Regions from separate parts of the Kribbella sp. NPDC020701 genome, predicted to be linked through region 3. Evidence: riboswitches for the same ligand, from Rfam matches in the RefSeq annotation. Region 3 holds a riboswitch; each other region holds the start of a gene.
The links. A riboswitch is a leader RNA that binds a small molecule or an ion and turns the genes downstream of it on or off. The one in region 3 is predicted to bind cobalamin.
Positions count from the first base shown of each region.

Region 1 (6,086 bases), on a different contig from region 3:
TTCGTGGAGCGGCGCTTGGTGACCACCAGTTCGGCCCCCGTGACGAGCACGGCAGCCTCGGCGACGCTCGCCGTACCCGCCAACTGCTCGACCCGCTCACTGGGCGTCGGCACGGATTGCCGTGCGAGCTCATCCGCCGACGCAGTCTGGAGCTCTGCCCGCAGCGACGCCACCAGCCGTTGCAGCCCCGGCTCGGACTCCCGCCCCTCCACCGTGACCACTGTTCGCACCTCTCCCCCGCCGGCTGACCTCAGCGCCTCGTCCACCAGGTCGCGGAGCTCACGGTACGACGTACCCGCGCGCAAGCCGACCCCGACGACGAGCCTCACTTCTCCAGCCCCGCATGGACTCGCGCGGCTGCGACGAACCGGGCCGGGACGTCCGGGCTCGCCGTCCAGTGCAGATGCAGGTAAGACGCATGCACCCGGGGCAACGCGATCCCTTCGACGCCACCCGGCAGGTACCAGGCCGGATCCACCTCGCCGTCGAGCTCGACCGCCGTACGGTGGAACTCGTGACCGCGCACGCGGCGGCCCTCGTCGAAGAACGCGGTCGTCGTCGCGGCGATCGCCGTCCGGTAGCCGAGCGTCAGCCGGCTCGTCATCCGGCCGGTCGCTGGCAGGACGCCGGTCATCGGATGGCCGTCGAGCTCCCGGCACAGGTACAGCAGGCCGGCGCATTCGGCGACCACCGGGAGGCCGGCCGCGATCTCGGTGGCCACCTGACGGCGCAGAGCGGCGTTGGCCGACAGCGCCTCCGCGTGCAGTTCGGGGAAGCCGCCGCCGAGGTAGAGCGCTGCGGTTGCCTCAGGCAACGGATCGGACAGCGGGTCGAAGACCACGACATCGGCGCCGGCGGCAACGAGCAGCTCGGTGGTCTCGGTGTAGTGGAAAGAGAAAACGGGGCCGCCGGCAACGGCGATCACCGGACGACCGTCGTCGGCCGGGGTCACCTCGGTGGCCGGGTCCCAGGGCTCAGCGTCGTACGGCGAGGCGGCTCGGGCGGCCGCGACGAAGGCCTCCAGATCTACGCCTGCCCGAACCAGTTCGGCGGCGGCCTCGACCGCAGTGGTCGCCTGCTCGCGTTGCTCGCCTGCCGGGACGAGACCGAGGTGGCGGCTCGGTACGGTGAGGCGGGTGTCGCGACGGAGGACGCCGAGCACCGGTACGCCGGTCGGCGCGACGCCGGCCCGGACCTCGGCCTCGTGCCGGTCCGAGCCGACCTTGTTCAGGATCACGCCGACGATCCGCACCTCGGTGTCGAAGGCAACGAAACCGGTGACGACGGCACCCACGCTGCGCCCGGCCGCCGACGCGTCCACGACCAGTACGACGGGTGCCTTGAGCAACTTCGCGACATGCGCGGTCGAGGAGTACCCCTCGGTCCCGAGGGCGCCGTCGTACAGGCCCATCACGCCTTCGACGACGGCCAGGTCCGCGCCCACGGAACCGTGCGCGAACAGCGGTGCGACCCGCTCCTCACCCGACAGCATCGGGTCGAGGTTCCGCCCGGGGCGGCCGGTGGCGACCGCATGGAAGCCCGGGTCGATGTAGTCCGGGCCGACCTTGAACGGGGCAACCGTGTGCCCGGCCTGCCGCAACGCGGCCATCAGTCCGACGGCCACGGTCGTCTTCCCCGCGCCCGATGACGGCGCCGCCACGACCACCCGGGGGATCACCACTCGATACCTTTCTGGCCCTTCTGGCCCGCGTCCATCGGGTGCTTGACCTTCGTCATCTCGGTGACCAGGTCGGCGGCCTCGACCAGCCGCGGGTCCGCGTTGCGGCCGGTGATCACGACGTACTGGTGGCCGGGGCGGTTCACGAGGGTGTCGACCACCTCGTCGACGTCGACCCAGCCCCACTTCATCGGGTACGTGAACTCGTCCAGGACGTAGAGGTCATGGGTCTCCGCGGCGATCCGGCGCTGGATCTCACGCCAGCCCTCGAGCGCGTCGGCGGCGTGGTCCTCCTCGGTGCCGGCCTTGCGCGACCAGCTCCAGCCCTCACCCATCTTGTGCCACTCGACCGGCCCGCCCTGACCGGTTGCCTCATGCAACTGACCGAGGGCCTTGAACGCACCCTCCTCGCCGACCTTCCACTTCGCGCTCTTGACGAACTGGAACACGCCGATGTTCCAGCCCTGGTTCCAGCCGCGCAACGCCATCCCGAAGGCGGCCGTCGACTTCCCCTTCATCTCGCCGGTGTGCACCATCAGCAGCGGGCGGTTCCGGCGTTGCCGGGTGGTCAGGCCGTCCTCCGGCACCACGGCCGGTTGTCCCTTCGGCATCTCAGGCCGCCTTCCGTTCGGTGACGGTGCGAATGAGGCTGCCTGCGGCAACTTCCCCGAGGTCGAGGTACTCGGCGCCCAGATCGGCGGCGAGCTCCGCGGCCAGGCCGAGCCGGACGCCGCGGCGCGGTTCACAGTCCACCACGACGGCGGAGATGCCTTGCTGGGCAAGCCATCCGGCCGCTTGCTTCGCCTTGGCGAACGCCTTGTCACCGTGGGTCGCGCGGCCGTCGGTGACGAGCACCAGCAAGGGGCGGCGGCGTGGGTCGCGGATCGCGGCGATCCGGAGTACTTCGGCCGCCTGGAGCAGACCTTCGGCGAGCGGTGTGCGTCCACCGGTCGGCAGCGACTCGAGCCGTCGTACGGCGGTCTCGACACTGCCGGTGGGCGGCAGGGCGACCGTGGCGTCGGCGCCCGCGAAGGTGACGAGGCCGACGGTGTCGCGGCGCTGGTAGGCGTCGAGGAGCAGCGAGACGATCGCCGTCTTCACCTCGCCCATCCGCTTCTTCGTACCCATCGAGCCAGAGGCGTCGACACAGAACAGGACGAGGTTGCCCTCACGCCCCTCGCGGACGGCGAACCGCACGTCAGACGCCCGTACGGCGAGGCCGGCGCCGGTGCGCCCCCGCGCGTACTGGTGCGGAGCGGCGGACCGGATCGTCGCCAGCAGATGCGGCCGCCCGGACTCCCGCCCGACGCGCTGCCGATCACCCACCACGCGACCGGCCTCGGTGATCGCCCGGGAACGCCGTCCCGCAACCCCCGCGCCAGCAGCCTGCACACTCAACAACCGAGCCTTGAAAGGCTCCGAACTCCCAACCACCTGACCCGCCGGCGTCGGGCCGGGCCGCTCGTCCGGGCCTGTCCCGGGCTCCGCCTCGGCACGGTCGTGGGCAGCCGGGTCGGTGTCGGCTGGACTGCCGTCGGCATCCGTGGGGTCCGCTCCCCCTCCCGGGCCGTCCGGGTCGTCGTCCGGGTCCTGCGGGGGCGTGCTGTCCTGGATCGCTTGCTCCAACTGCTCCTCGTCGAGGCCCGGGGCGTCGAAGGGGTTTCGCCGGCGGCGGTGCGGGAGGGCCAGTTTGGCGGCGGCGCGGACGTCCTCCACCTCGACGACCGTGCGGCCGGACCAGGCTGCGTGGGCGACCGCCGTACGCGCGGTGACCAGGTCGGCACGCATCCCGTCGACGTCGAAGGACGCGCAGATCTCGGCGATCTGGCGGAGCGCGGCGTCGGTCAGGATCACCTCGGCGAGCAGGTCGCGGGCCTTGACGATGCGCTCGGCGAGTTCGCGCTGCGTTCCGTCGTACCGGGCGATGAAAGCATCCGGATCAGCCTCGTACCCGAGTCGTGCGCGCATGACCTCGACCCGAACGGCGGGGTCGCGGCTGGCGACGACGTCGACGGTCAAGCCGAACCGGTCCAGCAACTGCGGGCGGAGCTCCCCCTCCTCCGGGTTCATCGTGCCGACCAGGACGAAGCGTGCCGGATGCGTCACCGACACCCCGTCGCGTTCGACCGTCGCGCCACCCATCGCGGCGGCGTCGAGCAGGACGTCGACCAGGTGGTCGTGCAGGAGATTGACCTCGTCGACGTACAGCAGCCCGCGGTGCGCGGCGGCGAGCAACCCGGGTTCGTACGCCGTGATGCCCTCGGCCAGCGCCTTCTCGAGATGCAACGACCCGAGCACCCGGTCCTCGGTGGCACCCACCGGCAACTCCACCAACCGCGCCGCCCGAGAAAAGACGCCGACGGGCTCGGGGTGCGGACCGTCAGGGCAGTCGGCGGACGGGTGCTCAGGGTCGCAGGAGAACCGGCAGCCGGGGACGACGTCCACCGGCGGGAGGATCTCGGTCAAGGCGCGGACCGCGGTCGACTTCGCCGTACCCTTCTCACCCCGGATCAGCACACCGCCGATCGCCGGGGAGATCGCGGCCAGGATCAGCGCGAGCTGGAGATCGTCCATCCCGACCACCGCGGTGAACGGGAATCCGGTGGACGGTGAGGCAGGCCGCATCGCGGTGGGTCCCTTCGTCGAGCGGGTATCCACGCCCGCTACGGCAGCTGGTACGCCGTACCGCGGAGACCGCGGCCCGACGGACGGACGCGGATGTCCTGGCTCCCGGGCGGCGACTGAACCGACCCGGTCACAGTGGCGGGACCGCCCCGGAATCCCGGCCGCAGCCGGTCACCGGTGTTCCTCCACAACCGTCGGCCCGATCATGGCACACGCCACCCCGGCGCTCAGCGACGAGGTTCACACCGACGCGTACCGAAGAACGGGTAGTGGTCCCCTCCGACGTCGATCGGCGGCCGCTCTTCACGCGGGGGCGCCGAGGCTGAGGCTGACCACTACCCGTTGTTCGGTACGGAAGAGGTGCCGATGAGCTCGTCGGCAACCCACCGCGCGACGTGGGCCGGGTAGGGGTCCGGCAGTCCGAGCACGATGTGCCCGAAGCCGGCGTCGACGGCCTCGGCGATCGCGTCCTTGGTGGCACCCGGTTGGGTGTACGAGACGGGCAGGTGGATCGAGCGGGTGATCGACGCGGAGTCGCGGCCGATCTCGGCGCAGTAGCGGTCCAGCAGTGCACTGCGGCGTACGACGTCGTCGATGTCGCCGCCTGGGATGTTCCACAGGTCGGCGTGCTCGGCGACCACCCGGAGCGTGCCGGACGAACGTCCGCCGATCAGGATCGGCGGGTGCGGGCGCTGGACCGGTTTGGGGTTGCCGAACGCTCCGGTGAGGCGGTGGTACTCGCCCTCGAAGTCGAACGGTTCGGCCTCGGTCCACAGCCGCCGGATCACCGTGCAGGCTTCGGCGAGGCTCCCGACGGAGTGCGCGAAGTCGTCGTACGGCAGGCCGTGGGCGTCGTACTCGCGCCGGGCCAGTGGGTGGCTCGGTCGTGAGCCCGCGCCGATACCGAAGTCGAGCCGTCCGCCGGAGACGATGTCGACGGTCGTGGCGATCTTGGCCAGCATCGCCGGCGGACGGAACCGATTGCTGGTCACAAGCAGGCCGAGGCGCAGTCGTTCGGTCTGCGCGGCCAGCGCCGAGAGCAACGTCCAGCCTTCGTATGTCGGTCCGCCCGGATCACCGCCGATCGGCATCAGGTGATCGAACAACCATGCGTGCTCGATCTCCGGGATGGCGTCCGCCTCGCGCCACACCCGCAGTACGTCCTGGTAGTCGACCTGCATCGGCGCGGTCATGATCCCGAAACTGGGCATAAGTCCTCCTTCAGCGACGCCGCAGCGACGGCTCGAGCAGCGCGGGTGGCGTGTCGAACTTCTCGTGCGGAGCGAGGTCGGTGCCGGGGGCAACGATCGTGTCGATGGCGTCGAGCACGTCGGCGGACAGCACGGTGTCGGCCGCCGCGAGCTGCGAGTGCAGGTGATCCAGGGTTCGCGGTCCGATGAGGGCGCTGGTGACGGCCGGGTGGGCGGTGACGAAACCGAGGGCAAGCTGGATCAGCGTGAGGCCGGCCTCGTCGGCCACCTTGGCCAGCTGCTCGACGGCCTCGAGCCTGGCCTGGTTGTACGGAAGGGTGGTGTCGAAGCGCTCAGGCGCCACCACCGAGCGGTTGGTGCTGATCTCCTGGCCGGCGCGGACAGCACCCGACAGCCAGCCCGACGCCAACGGGCTCCACGCCAGCGCGTCGAGTCCGTACTCCTCGATCACGGGCAAGACGTGGGCCTCGATCCCGCGCTGCAGGATCGAGTAGCTGGGCTGTTCGGTGACGTAGCGGCCGAGGTGGTGCTCGCGAGCAGCCCACTGGGCCTGCACGATGCGGTACGCCGGG
Region 1 covers NZ_JBVHFT010000001.1:472,303-478,388, reverse strand. Annotated here, with positions in the region: gene bluB (5,6-dimethylbenzimidazole synthase) at 1-329, opposite strand, end outside; gene ACZ3HV_RS02155 (cobyrinate a,c-diamide synthase) at 326-1,678, opposite strand; gene cobO (cob(I)yrinic acid a,c-diamide adenosyltransferase) at 1,675-2,289, opposite strand; gene ACZ3HV_RS02145 (putative cobaltochelatase) at 2,291-4,303, opposite strand; cobalamin riboswitch at 4,375-4,511, opposite strand; gene ACZ3HV_RS02140 (LLM class flavin-dependent oxidoreductase) at 4,639-5,514, opposite strand; gene ACZ3HV_RS02135 (aldo/keto reductase) at 5,525-6,086, opposite strand, start outside.
Region 1: it holds a riboswitch for cobalamin, as region 3 does, so the genes downstream of both, ACZ3HV_RS02145 (putative cobaltochelatase) here and ACZ3HV_RS25065 (CbtB domain-containing protein) in region 3, are expected to answer to the same signal.

Region 2 (6,086 bases), on a different contig from region 3:
CAGGAACTCGTGCAAAGGCGGGTCGATCAGCCGGATCGTCACCGGCTGCCCGTCCATCGCGGCCAGCAACTCGAGGAAGTCGCCACGCTGCAACGGCTCGAGCTCCGCGAGCGCCGCCGCGAGATCGGCGTCGTTGTCCGCCAGGATCAACCGCTCGACCGACTCGCGCCGCTCCCCCAGGAACATGTGCTCGGTCCGGCACAGCCCGATCCCCTCCGCGCCGAACCGCCGCGCGCGGGCCGCGTCGTCCGCGGTGTCCGCATTGGTCCGTACGCCGAGCCGCCGTACCTCGTCGGCATGCGTCATCAACCGGTGTACGGCGGCCACCAGTTCGTCCCCGGCGTCCGGGGCCAGCGAGCCCTCGAAGTACTGGACGACCGGCGACGGCACGACCGGGACCTCGCCGCGGAACACCTCGCCGGTGGTGCCGTCGATCGAGATCGTCTCGCCGGCCCCGATCACGATGCCGTTGACCTTGATGGTGCCCTGGGCAACATTCACGTCGAGTTCCTCGGCGCCGCAGACACAGGTCTTGCCCATGCCGCGGGCGACCACGGCCGCGTGCGAGGTCTTGCCGCCGCGGCTGGTCAGGATGCCCTGCGCCGCGATCATGCCGTGCAGGTCGTCCGGGTTCGTCTCGCGGCGGACCAGGATCACCTTCTCGCCCTTGTCCGCCGCCTCGACCGCGGCCGCGGAGGTGAATACGACCGTGCCCGAGGCCGCACCCGGCGACGCGCCGATCGCCTTGGTGATCAGGTCCTTGTCCGCGTCCGTGTCGAACCGCGGGAACATCAGCTGCGCGAGCTGCGCGCCCTTGACCCGGCGCAGCGCCTCGTCGGTGTCGATCACGCCCTCGTCGATCAGGCTGGTCGCGATCCGGAAGGCCGCGGCCGCGGTCCGCTTGCCGACCCGGGTCTGCAGCATCCACAGCTTCCCGCGCTCGACGGTGAACTCGATGTCGCACAGGTCACGGTAGTGCCCCTCGAGCTTGGCCATGATCGCCATCAGATCGTCGTACGACGTCTTGTCGATCTGCTCCAGGTCCGCCAGCGGGACCGTGTTGCGGATGCCGGCCACCACGTCCTCGCCTTGCGCGTTCTGCAGGTAGTCGCCGTACACACCCGGCTGGCCGCTCGACGGGTCGCGGGTGAACGCGACGCCGGTGCCGGAGTCCATGCCGAGGTTGCCGAACACCATCGAGCAGATGTTGACCGCGGTTCCGAGGTCGGTGGCGATCCGCTCCTGGCGGCGGTACAGGATGGCGCGGTCGGAGTTCCACGAGCCGAAGACGGCCTCGATCGCGAGGTCCATCTGGGTCCGCGGGTCCTGCGGGAACTCGCGGCCGGTGTGCTCGTGCACGGCCTGCTTGAACGCCTCGACCAGGCCCTTCAGGTCGTCGGCGTCCAGGTCGAGGTCGGTGCCGGCACCCCTGGCCTCCTTGGCCGCGTCGAGCGCCTGCTCGAAGACCTCGCCCTCCATGCCGAGCACGGTCTTGCCGAACATCTGGATCAGCCGCCGGTACGCGTCCCAGGCGAACCGCGGGTTGCCGGAGTGGTGCGCCAACCCGTTCACCGAGTCGTCGTTGAGGCCGACGTTGAGGACAGTCTCCATCATCCCGGGCATCGACGCGGCCGCGCCGGACCGCACCGAGACCAGCAGCGGGTCGTCGGCCTGGCCGAGCTTCTTGCCCATCTTCTGCTGTAGCACGTCGACGTAGTGGTCGATCTCGTCTGCGAGCTCCGGCGGCACCGAGCCGGTCGTCAGGTACGCGCGGCACGCGTCGGTGGTGATGGTGAAACCGGGTGGCACGGGCAGGCCGAGATTGGTCATCTCAGCCAGGTTCGCCCCCTTGCCGCCGAGCAGCTCCTTCATGTCCTTGTTGCCTTCGGCGAAGTCGTAGACGAGTTTCGGCACTGTCACTCCCAAGGTTGCGGGCGGTGCTGGTGAGTCGCGGCGTGTGGTCCGCTGGCCCATCGACTCCGATGGCGGGGGCGTCTTTTCAGGGTAAGCCAGAAAACCAGTCCAGTTGAACACTGGTCTCACGATGCCGACGTGACCCTGCCCACAGGTCGAAGGCCGGAAAACCCTTCCCTCATTGACAACGCAAGACAATCGTCGCGTTCGCCGATGAATCCTCGCGCCAACCCAAACAGGACTTTTCGGCAAGGCTCACCCGCCCTGCGGGGCGGGGTCGTGTGGCCTGCGGGCCGGGGGTGTGAGGGTTGCGAGGTGGGGTCAGGGGGCTTGCGGGATCGGGGCGCGGGGCTTGCGGGGCCGGGTGGCGGATAAGGTCGTTAGGTGCGGATCGTTTCGTTGCTGCCGTCTGCGACCGAGATCTGCTTCGCGCTGGGTGCCGGTGATGATGTGGTCGGCGTGACGTTCGAGTGCGACCATCCGGCGGCGGCGCGGGCTCGGCGGATCGTGTCGACGACCGCGCTGCCCGACGAGCTGACGCCGGGTGAGATCGACGCGTTGGTCCGGCAGCGGGTCGCGGCCGGCGAGGATCTCTATCGCCTCGACGCGGGTGCCTTGCGCGAACTCGACCCGGATGTCGTCATCACCCAGGACCTGTGCAAGGTCTGCGCGATCGACGTGACCGACGTAGCCGACGCCCTCAGCTACCTGGGCTGCCAAGCCGAGGTGGTCACCACCGACCCACACAACCTCGAAGAGGTCCTCACCTCGATCGAAACCATGGCCAAAGCAATCGACCGAGACCCCATCCCGCTCCTGGACAACCTCCGTCGCCGGCTGCGCGCCGCGGCAGTCCGAGCCAACCGCACGCGGCCGCGGGTGGCGTTGCTCGAGTGGACGGATCCGCCGTACGCGCCAGGACACTGGTTGCCGGAGATGGTGGCGCTGGCGGGTGGCACCAACGTCCTGGGCGCCGCGGGTCAGCGTTCGACCCCGATCACCTGGGAGGCGGTCGCCGGCGCGCGACCGGACGTGATCGTCTCAGCTCCGTGTGGGTACGACCTCGACGGTGCCGCCCGACTGACAGCCGACCTCTTGAATCTCCTCCCACCGAGCATCCCGGTGTGGGCGGTCGACGCGAACGGGTACTTCGCCCGGCCGGGTCCCCGGCTCGTCGACGGGATCGAGCTGCTCGCCGCCCTCCTCCACGACAAGACCCCGGATCAGAAGATCGCTCGACGACTGCGGTAGTGGCGTTCGTCTCGACGTACGGCGATCCGCGGCCGGCGCGCGTACGCTCGGGTACGCCGACGGTTCGCGTGGTCATGTGGTTGTGATCGCGCGAGGCAAGAGGGAACCCGGTGGGAATCCGGGACTGCCCCGCAGCGGTGAACGGGAACGACCGCCGTCACATGCACTGGACGCCCAGCGTCCGGGAAGCGACGGCCAGTAGGTCCACCGGTCAGCGACCGGTCCGCCCGTGAGTCCGAAGACCTGCCGCCGGTGCGCGCACCAACCCGGTGCGCGCGGGAACGGCGGTCTCGTGGGAGGACCCTGCCCGGTCGGCCGCATCCAACCGACCCCACCGGCACGGTCTCTCCGCGAACCGCCGAACCATCGGCACGCTCGCGAGGAGAGAGACGTGAACACCATCAAGACGGTGCTGGGCTACCCACGGATCGGCCCGGCCCGCGAACTCAAGAAGGCCGTCGAGAAGTACTGGTCCGGCGACAGCAACGCGGCCGAGCTGGAGGCAGCCGCCCACCGGCTACGGGCCGACACCTGGCGCGACCTGGCCGGCCGCGGCCTCGACGTGCTCCCCGGCAACACCTTCTCGTACTACGACCAGATGCTCGACCACGTGCAACTCTTCGGCATCGTCCCCGACCGCTTCCGGGGCCTCTCCAAGCTCGACACGTACTTCGCGATGGCCCGCGGCCGGGACGAGGTCGCGCCGCTGGAGCTGACGAAGTGGTTCGATACCAACTACCACTACCTGGTCCCCGAGCTCACCGAGGACACCGTCTTCCAGCTCGACGCGACCAAGCCGCTCGAGGACCTGGCGGCCGCACGCGAGCTCGGCGTCGACACCCGCCCGGTCCTGATCGGACCACTGACCTTCCTGCTGCTCTCGAAGTCCGTCACGCCTGGGTTCGAACCGCTCAGCCTGCTCGACCGCCTAGTGGATGCGTACGCCGACCTGCTCAACCAACTCGAATCCGCCGGAGCGGAATGGGTGCAGCTGGACGAGCCGGCCCTGGTCCAGGACCGCACCCCCGCCGAGCTCGACGCTCTCCGTCGCGCCTACGACCGCCTGGCCACACTCACCGACCGCCCACGACTCCTGATCGCGACGTACTTCGGTGACCCCGGCCCCGCGTTGCCAGTACTGACGTCGACCGCCATCGACGGTCTCGCGGTCGACCTCGTGTCCGCCCCCGGGCTTGTCGACCAACTCGCCGTACTGCCGAGTCTGCGGCGCAAGACCGTGGTCGCCGGAGTGGTCGACGGCCGCAACGTCTGGCGCACGCCGTTGGGCGACGCACTCTCCACCTGCGCGAAGTTGCTCGACTCGGTCGGGCAGCTGGTCGTCTCCACTTCCTGCTCGCTGCTGCACGTCCCGTACGACGTGGAGGCCGAGGACGAGCTGGATCCGCGCGTCCGCGAGCGGCTCGCCTTCGTACGGCAGAAGGTCGACGAGGTCGTCGTACTCGGCCGAGCCCTCAGCGAAGGGGTCCTGGTCGACCTCGGCAACCCGCCGGGCGGACCGGTCGAGGAGTCCGGCCTCGCCCGCGAACAGGCGGTCCGCGAACGGGCGGCCGCGATTCGTCCCGCGGATCGACAGCGGCCGTCGTACGACGAACGCCGTACCGCGCAGGAGTCGATCGGGCTGCCGGCGCTCGCAACCACCACGATCGGGTCCTTCCCGCAGACCGCGGACATCCGCCGGACCCGTGCCGATCTGCGGGTCGGTCGGATCGACTCAGCGACGTACGACGAGCGGATGCGGGCCGAGATCGCACGGGTGATCGGGCTGCAGGAGGAGCTCGGGCTCGACGTACTTGTGCATGGTGAGCCCGAGCGCAACGACATGGTCCAGTACTTCGCTGAGCAACTGGACGGCTTCGCGACCACCAAACACGGCTGGGTGCAGTCGTACGGCAGCCGCTGCGTCCGTCCGCCGATCCTGCACGGCGAGGTGTCGCGACCGGCCCCGATGACCGTGCCGTGGGCGTCGTACGCGCAGTCCCTGACCGAGCGACCCGTGAAGGGGATGTTGACCGGGCCGGTGACGATCCTGGCGTGGTCGTTCGTCCGGGACGACCAGCCGCTTGCCACCACGGCCGACCAGGTCGCGTTGGCGCTCCGCGACGAACTGGCCGACCTGGTCTCGGCCGGGATCAGGATCGTGCAGGTCGATGAGCCTGCGTTGCGCGAACTGCTGCCGCTCCGGGCCGCGGAACAGAAGGCGTATCTGGACTGGGCGGTCGGTGCGTTCCGGCTGGCGACGGGTGGAGCAGCGGCGGGCGTCCAGATCCACACGCACCTGTGCTATTCGGAGTTCGGTGCGGTGATCGCCGGGATCGACGGGCTGGACGCGGACGTCACCACGATCGAGGCGGCGCGCTCGCGGATGGAGGTGTTGGCGGATCTCGCCGCCGTCGGCTTCCGGCGCGGGGTCGGGCCTGGCGTGTACGACATCCACTCACCACGGGTCCCGAGCACCGAGGAACTCACCGCCCTGATCCAGGCCGCCCTCGCTACCACCTCCGCCGAGCAACTGTGGATCAACCCGGACTGTGGCCTGAAGACGCGCGGGTACGACGAGGTCGTCCCCGCCCTGCGGCACCTGGTCGAGGCAGCGCGGGCCGCCAGGTCCTGATCGAATGATGTTGCTGTGGGCACCTATCAAGGTGCCCACAGCTCACAGTTTCCGGCGAGTGCGCAGGTAGTCCCCGACCACCGCGGCACCGAGGCCGTCCGAGTCGGGCGCCAGCACCCGCCCGCCACTACGGCGGGCGAGCAGGTCGACGAACGCGTTCAGGCGCGGGTCATCACCAAGCCGGAACACGGTCAGCGAAGCACCGAGCTTGGCCAGCCGGTCCACCTCGAAGATCGTCTTCCGCAACGTCGCCGGCTCGGGCGGGTACGAGAACTCCGCCGTACCGTCC
Region 2 covers NZ_JBVHFT010000012.1:168,383-174,468, forward strand. Annotated here, with positions in the region: gene ppdK (pyruvate, phosphate dikinase) at 1-1,914, opposite strand, end outside; gene ACZ3HV_RS27710 (ABC transporter substrate-binding protein) at 2,299-3,165, shown strand; cobalamin riboswitch at 3,209-3,430, shown strand; gene metE (5-methyltetrahydropteroyltriglutamate--homocysteine S-methyltransferase) at 3,557-5,797, shown strand; gene ACZ3HV_RS27720 (vWA domain-containing protein) at 5,840-6,086, opposite strand, start outside.
Region 2: it holds a riboswitch for cobalamin, as region 3 does, so the genes downstream of both, metE (5-methyltetrahydropteroyltriglutamate--homocysteine S-methyltransferase) here and ACZ3HV_RS25065 (CbtB domain-containing protein) in region 3, are expected to answer to the same signal.

Region 3 (6,086 bases):
GGTCGGTGCCCCGATCGCCCGGCCGGGCGCGGTGGTCTGCATCGGGATGAACTACGCCGCCCACGCGGCCGAGTCCGGATCCGAGCCGCCGAAGCAGCCGATCGTGTTCTTCAAGCACCCGAACACCGTCGTCGGGCCGGACGACGAGGTGCTCGTCCCGCGCGGCTCGACCAAGACCGACTGGGAGGTCGAGCTCGCCGTCATCATCGGCAAGCAGGCCCGGTACGTCGAGACCGACGAGGAGGCCCTGGCCTGCATCGCCGGTTACGCGGTCTCGAACGACGTGTCCGAGCGCGCCTTCCAGATCGAGCAGTCCGGTGGGCAGTGGTCCAAGGGCAAGTGCTGCGAGACGTTCAACCCGCTCGGCCCGGCGCTGGTGCCGGCCGACGAGGTCGACCCCGACAACCTGGCCCTGAAGTCCTGGGTGAACGGCGAGGCGCGGCAGGACTCGAACACCCGGGACATGGTGTTCTCCGTGGCGGCGCTGATCCGCGACCTCTCGCAGTACATGGTCCTGAGCCCCGGCGACATCCTGAACACCGGCACCCCGGAGGGCGTCGCGCTGTCCGGCCGCTTCCCGTACCTGGCACCCGGCGACACGATGGAGCTCGAGATCCAGGGCCTGGGCAAGCAGAAGCAGTCCCTCGGCAAGGCCTGATTTCTGTCGGCGCGGCCTTCTAAGGTCGCGCCATGACAGATCATCTCGCCGGGATCCGCACTTCGTACGACACCGTCGCGACCTCGTACGCCGAGATCGTGCAGGACGGCGCGGACTGGGAGCCTGAGGGCTTCGACCTGCTGGCCAAGCTCGCCGATGGTCGTCCGGTCATCGATGTCGGGTGCGGGCCCGGCCGGACGACGGCGCTGCTGGCCGCGCGCGGTGTGCAGGTGACCGGGATCGACCTGTCCCCCGGGATGATCGCGGTCGCCCGGCGGGATCATCCCGAGCTGGATTTCCGGGTCGGGTCGATGACCGGGCTGGACCTCCCCGACGGTGAGCTCGGCGGCGTCCTGTCCTGGTGGTCGATCATCCACCTGCCGCGCGACGTCGTACCCCAGGCGTTCGCCGAGTTCCACCGCGTCCTCGCGCCCGGCGGGATCCTCTTGCTCGGCTTCCACGTCGGCACCGAGAGCACGCACAAGACTTCCGGGTACGGCGATCTGCCGATGGATCTGTACGTCCATCGCTGGCTTCCCGAAGGCCTCACCGAGATCGCGGTCACGGCCGGCTTCACGCCGTACGTGGACGGCGAAATTCCGCCTGACCGCCTCGCGTTCCGGAAGTAGTCTTCGGCGCATGACTTCGCGCGTGCGGACCGTGACCTTCGACGCCCATGACCCCTACGAGCTGGCCGGCTTCTGGCTGCAGGTGCTCAAGGCACCGCGTCCCGACGACGACCACCCCGAGGATCCCTACGCGGCGGTGGTGACGGACAAGCTGACGCTGCTGTTCGAACGGAACAACGACGAGAAGGCCGCCAAGAACCGCGTCCACCTCGACCTCGAACCGGACGGCCCACGCGACGCCGAGGTCGAGTGGCTACTCACCCTCGGCGCCACCATCGCCCACGACCACCGCGAACCCGACGGCACCGGCTGGGTCACCATGCACGACCCGGAAGGCAACGAGTTCTGCGTACTCCGCAGCGCCGCCGAACGAGCCGCCACAACCTGACGGCTCGCCGAGTCACGGCGTGATGCGTCACGGCGCGACCGGGGTCTCCCCGGTGAACGTGATCCGCCAGTCCGTCGACCAGGCGTGTACCGCGACGTCGAACCCGTCGCGGGCGGCGATCACGCGGTAGTGACCGCTCTCCTCGGGCGCGACCTCGGCCGTCCACCCTCGGGCCCGGAACGCTTCCGCCGCGGCGTCGACCGCAGCGGCCGGGTCCGGGGCCCGCGGGTCGCCGGTCTCGACGGTGATCCTGAAGACGGTCGCCGGACCACGACCGTCGAACAGAACGCCCGGATTCACCGGCCCCGGGTCGTGCGTGACCACCGGTCGCTGATCCGGTACGACGGCAGCCGCAACCGCAAGCAGCTCGTTCCGGAGGAACTCCCGTCCGGCGGTCATCGGCGCGGCCCTTCCTGCTGCCGGGAGCGTGACGTGACGCCTTGGGCGGAGGTTTGCGACGCGGCGGCCCGGGCGGAGTCCTGCGACGGCTTGGTGAGCGACACAACCCCGTCGTACACCTTCGACGCGGCGCCCGCGACCGCGTTCAGGGCGCCACCCCACGATGCGCCGAGCACCAATTTGGTCTCGGCCGACCGACTGGTGTTCGTCGTCGTGATCGCGGCCAGGTCGCCCCGGACCACCCGGCCGATGTTGCGCAGGGCCTCGCTGTTGGGCCGGTAGTACTCGTTGTGCCAGTGCACCGAGACCGCCTCGTCGTTGGCCAGTGGATCGTTGGTCGCCATCCTGATCGCGTCCGGGAAGGTGGCCGGATCCGGGCCGTGCCACTCGCTGTACGCGACATAGTCCCCCGGCGCGCGTTCGACGTACGGGCGGGTCGGGGTCGGTACGAAATCGGCCGCCTCGTCGATGTACTTCGTGATTCCGGGCGATCCGGTCAGAACGACCCGGTCCGCCCGGCCACCGTTCAGCAGCGCCTGCCCGACCACGTCGGTGCCGTAGGAGTGACCGATCAGCGTGGTCTTCGCGTCGGGCGCCTTCAGGTGATCGAGGTCGGTCAGGAAGGTCGCCAGCCGCGGCCCGCCGTCCAGCGCCGCCTGCTTGCTCGCTGCCGCCGGCAACCCCTGCGGCGAGTCGTAATCGAGCCACACCACCATGGCGGTGCCCGGTCCCGACTCCTCCCGGATCAGGTCGCCGCGGTCGGACTGCCCGCGGAACGTGTCCAGGCTGTTGCCCATCCCAGGGACCAGGACCGCGACGTTCCGCGCCCGGTCGAGCTCGCCGTGCACCTCCACCGCCCGGCCCTGGCCGTCGGGATCCACCTCGAGGAACTGACGTGGTCGCTGGACCTCGACGACCTTGCCGTCGGCATCCACCGCCGTGACGGTGACCGGAGTCAGAAGTTCAAGAACAGTGTCCAGCCGCCGTCGTTCGTCGTCGGTCGCGGTGCCTGCATCGACCGCGGCCTGAAGGCGGTCCCGGGCGGCTACGAGTCGTGCGTGGTTGGCGCGGTAACGCTCGGCAAGCTGATCCATCGCGACTCCCCGTGACTGCCGGTCACCTGGGCGTGAGACCGGCACCGGCAGTCTGACACGTCAGAGGACCAGCCGGTCAGTGGAAGGCGAGGGACCAGTTACCGGTGTGATGGGAGAGATTCACGGTGGCCAGCGGACGAACGTCCACGTGGCGGAGCGACTCAGCGGGCGCATCGACGACGTACAGGACGACGGCCCGGGCGATCGCGGGATGGACGACGGCCAGCACCGTGCTGCGATCGTCGTGGCGCTCGGCCAGGTCCCCGAGCCAGTCGGCGACGCGGCCGAGGACGTCGTTCTCGGTCTCGCCGCCCGGGGTCGCGGTGTGCGGGCGCTCGAGCCATGCCGACACCCGCTCCGGGTCCGCCGCGAGCAACTCCTCGAGCCCGCGGCCTGCCCAGTCGCCGTACTCGCGGTTCCGGAGGGCCGACTCGACGACCGGGGTCAGGCCGAGCGCCTCGGCGGTGCGTACGGCGGCCCGCTCGGGACCGGCGTACACCACATCGGCGTGGAGCCTGAGCTCGCGGGCAGCCTCGACACTCGCCGGATCCGGCTCGGCGTCGCCGCCGAGCACGAGTCCACGCAGCGCGGGTGTCAAGGCATGCGCGATCAGCGTCAATGCCGTCAAGCGGCGACCACCTTTTGTCGGACCAGCCGGCGGTCGACTGTGGCGGCGTACCCGAAGCCGAGTAGGAGCCACAGCGTCGCCTGCGTACCGAGCGAGGCGAACCGGAACTGCCACAGCAGCGTAGCGGGGAACGTCTCCGGAACCTCGTTGATTCGCGGCAGGATCAGGTACGCCGCCACGATCGTGACGAGGAAGCCGATCACCCCACCGGCGAGCCGGGCGAGGTCGCCGTACCGCTCGGCCCAGCGGGACGCGGCGACACCGGCCCAGACCGCGAGCAGGCCGATCACCAGCGTGAGCAGGTACGTCACGGTCCGCCGGGTGATCGTGTCCGGGTCACCGACCGCGGGTGGGTTCGGCGGGTACTTGAGGAACGGCACCAGCACCATCCCGACGAACCCGGCCGCGGCCAGGCCGAGGGCGGCGTACGCGTCGTTCTCGGTCCGGAGCTTGCGCCGGAGCAGGGTGAAGCCGACGGCGAACATGCCGCCGAGGGCGACGCCGTACAGGCTGGTGGCAAGGAAGAGGCCGGCCTTCTGGCCTTCGCGGCTGACGAGCGGCTTCTCTTCTTCGGCGGCAGGCACAGTGCTGTCGCCGTGGTTGTTGTCATGGTCGTGGGTGTGCGCGGAGCCGGCCTCTTCAATCGCGATGGCCGCGTCGACACGCGGTTCACCCATCACGTACGCGAAAGTTCCGGCCAGTAGGCCGGCGAAGAGTCCGACGATCAGTCCGCGCACCAGGAGCGATCCGAAGGTGCGCATGAGATCTAGTGGCAGGGCACGCCGAGAAGGTGCCGGCCGTCATGCATCAGCTCGTGCAGGTACATCCCGGACTGGGAGACCGCGCCCTGGTCGAACCCGACCAGGTAGGCGAGCAGAAGCATCAGACCGACGCTGAGCAGGGCGAGGGCGAGAAGCCGGGGTGAGAATGCCGGTACGGCGACCGAGCGGGCAGGAGCTGCCATCTTGTACCTCCTGGGGAAGTGCGCGTCCCCTTCGAAAGGCTGCTGGTACCCGAGCGTCCTGACTCACGAGCAGAGCTCGCTCACAGTGGCGCGGCCGTGCCGGACTTCCACCGGCTTCCCTCATGGCACCGCAGTTTGTCCTACGAACCGTAGAGCCCGCCCGAGAGCCCGGTCAACGCATCACGGCGCGCCGGTGATCTATCCCACCCGCCCGATCACCCCCGCGTGCTCCGCCGGCGGCGCTGAGGAGCGAAGCGACGAGGAAAGCGCCTGCGGAGCACGCGGGGGCGGACGGTGTGGCGGTGGTCTGTCCCACCCGGCGAAATCGGTGGTGCGGCGCGATCGGGTCGCACTTACTCTGAGGAGATGCCGTCCGCTCATCATCTGGTCGCGTTTGCGATCACCGCGTTCATCATCATCGTCGTACCCGGGCCGAGTGTGCTGTTCATCGTCGGGCGGGCGCTCGCGGTCGGGCGGCGGGAGGCGGTGCTGACGATGGTCGGCAACACCGTCGGCGCGTCGGTGCTGCTCGTCCTGGTCTCGCTCGGTCTCGGCACCCTGATCGCGGCCAGCGCCATCGCCCTGACCATCGTGAAGCTGGCGGGAGCGGCGTACCTGATCTATCTCGGCGTGCACGCGTTCCGGACCCGGAAGTCGCTGGTCGAGGCGATGACAAGTGGCGTGAAGCCGGGCACCACCCGCCGGACGCTCCGCCAGGGCTTCCTGGTCGGGCTCACCAACGCCAAGACCGCGGTCTTCTTCGCCGCGGTGCTGCCGCAGTTCGTGGACAAGGGCGCGAGCACCCCGGCCTGGGCCCAGATCCTCGTCCTCGGCCTGATCTTCATCCTGATCGCGCTCTGCTCCGACAGCGTCTGGGCCGTCGTCGCCGGCACCGCCCGCGAGTGGTTCGCCCGCTCACCGCGCCGGCTCGAGCTGGTCGGCGGCACCGGCGGCCTGATGATCATCGGCCTCGGTGCCAGCATCGCCGTGACGGGTTCTAAGGAGTAGCAGTCCGCCGGCCCGCCTGTACGCCGAGCAGCGCGAGCAGAGCCGGGAGCCCGAAGGCCACGAGGTACGCCGTGATCGCGGAATGCGGCTCGAGTGCGGCGAACAGCGACCCACCGACCGCCAGGACCGTTGCCGTGGCCAACGAGTCGCTCAGCTGCAGTGCGGAACTGTTCGCCCCCTGCTGATCGCACTCCGAGTACTCGAGGACGAGTACGGACAGCGTCGGGAAGACCGTACCCATTCCGAGCCCGGTGAGGCTCCAGCCCAGGATGCCGACGACGACCGGCACCTGTGAGTTGAGCGTCAGCGCCGCGGTGA
Region 3 covers NZ_JBVHFT010000010.1:300,287-306,372, forward strand. Annotated here, with positions in the region: gene ACZ3HV_RS25030 (fumarylacetoacetate hydrolase family protein) at 1-658, shown strand, start outside; gene ACZ3HV_RS25035 (class I SAM-dependent methyltransferase) at 691-1,287, shown strand; gene ACZ3HV_RS25040 (VOC family protein) at 1,298-1,675, shown strand; gene ACZ3HV_RS25045 (hypothetical protein) at 1,703-2,074, opposite strand; gene ACZ3HV_RS25050 (alpha/beta hydrolase) at 2,071-3,168, opposite strand; gene ACZ3HV_RS25055 (histidine phosphatase family protein) at 3,245-3,796, opposite strand; gene ACZ3HV_RS25060 (CbtA family protein) at 3,793-4,557, opposite strand; gene ACZ3HV_RS25065 (CbtB domain-containing protein) at 4,563-4,760, opposite strand; cobalamin riboswitch at 4,796-4,927, opposite strand; gene ACZ3HV_RS25070 (LysE family translocator) at 5,127-5,768, shown strand; gene ACZ3HV_RS25075 (MFS transporter) at 5,758-6,086, opposite strand, start outside.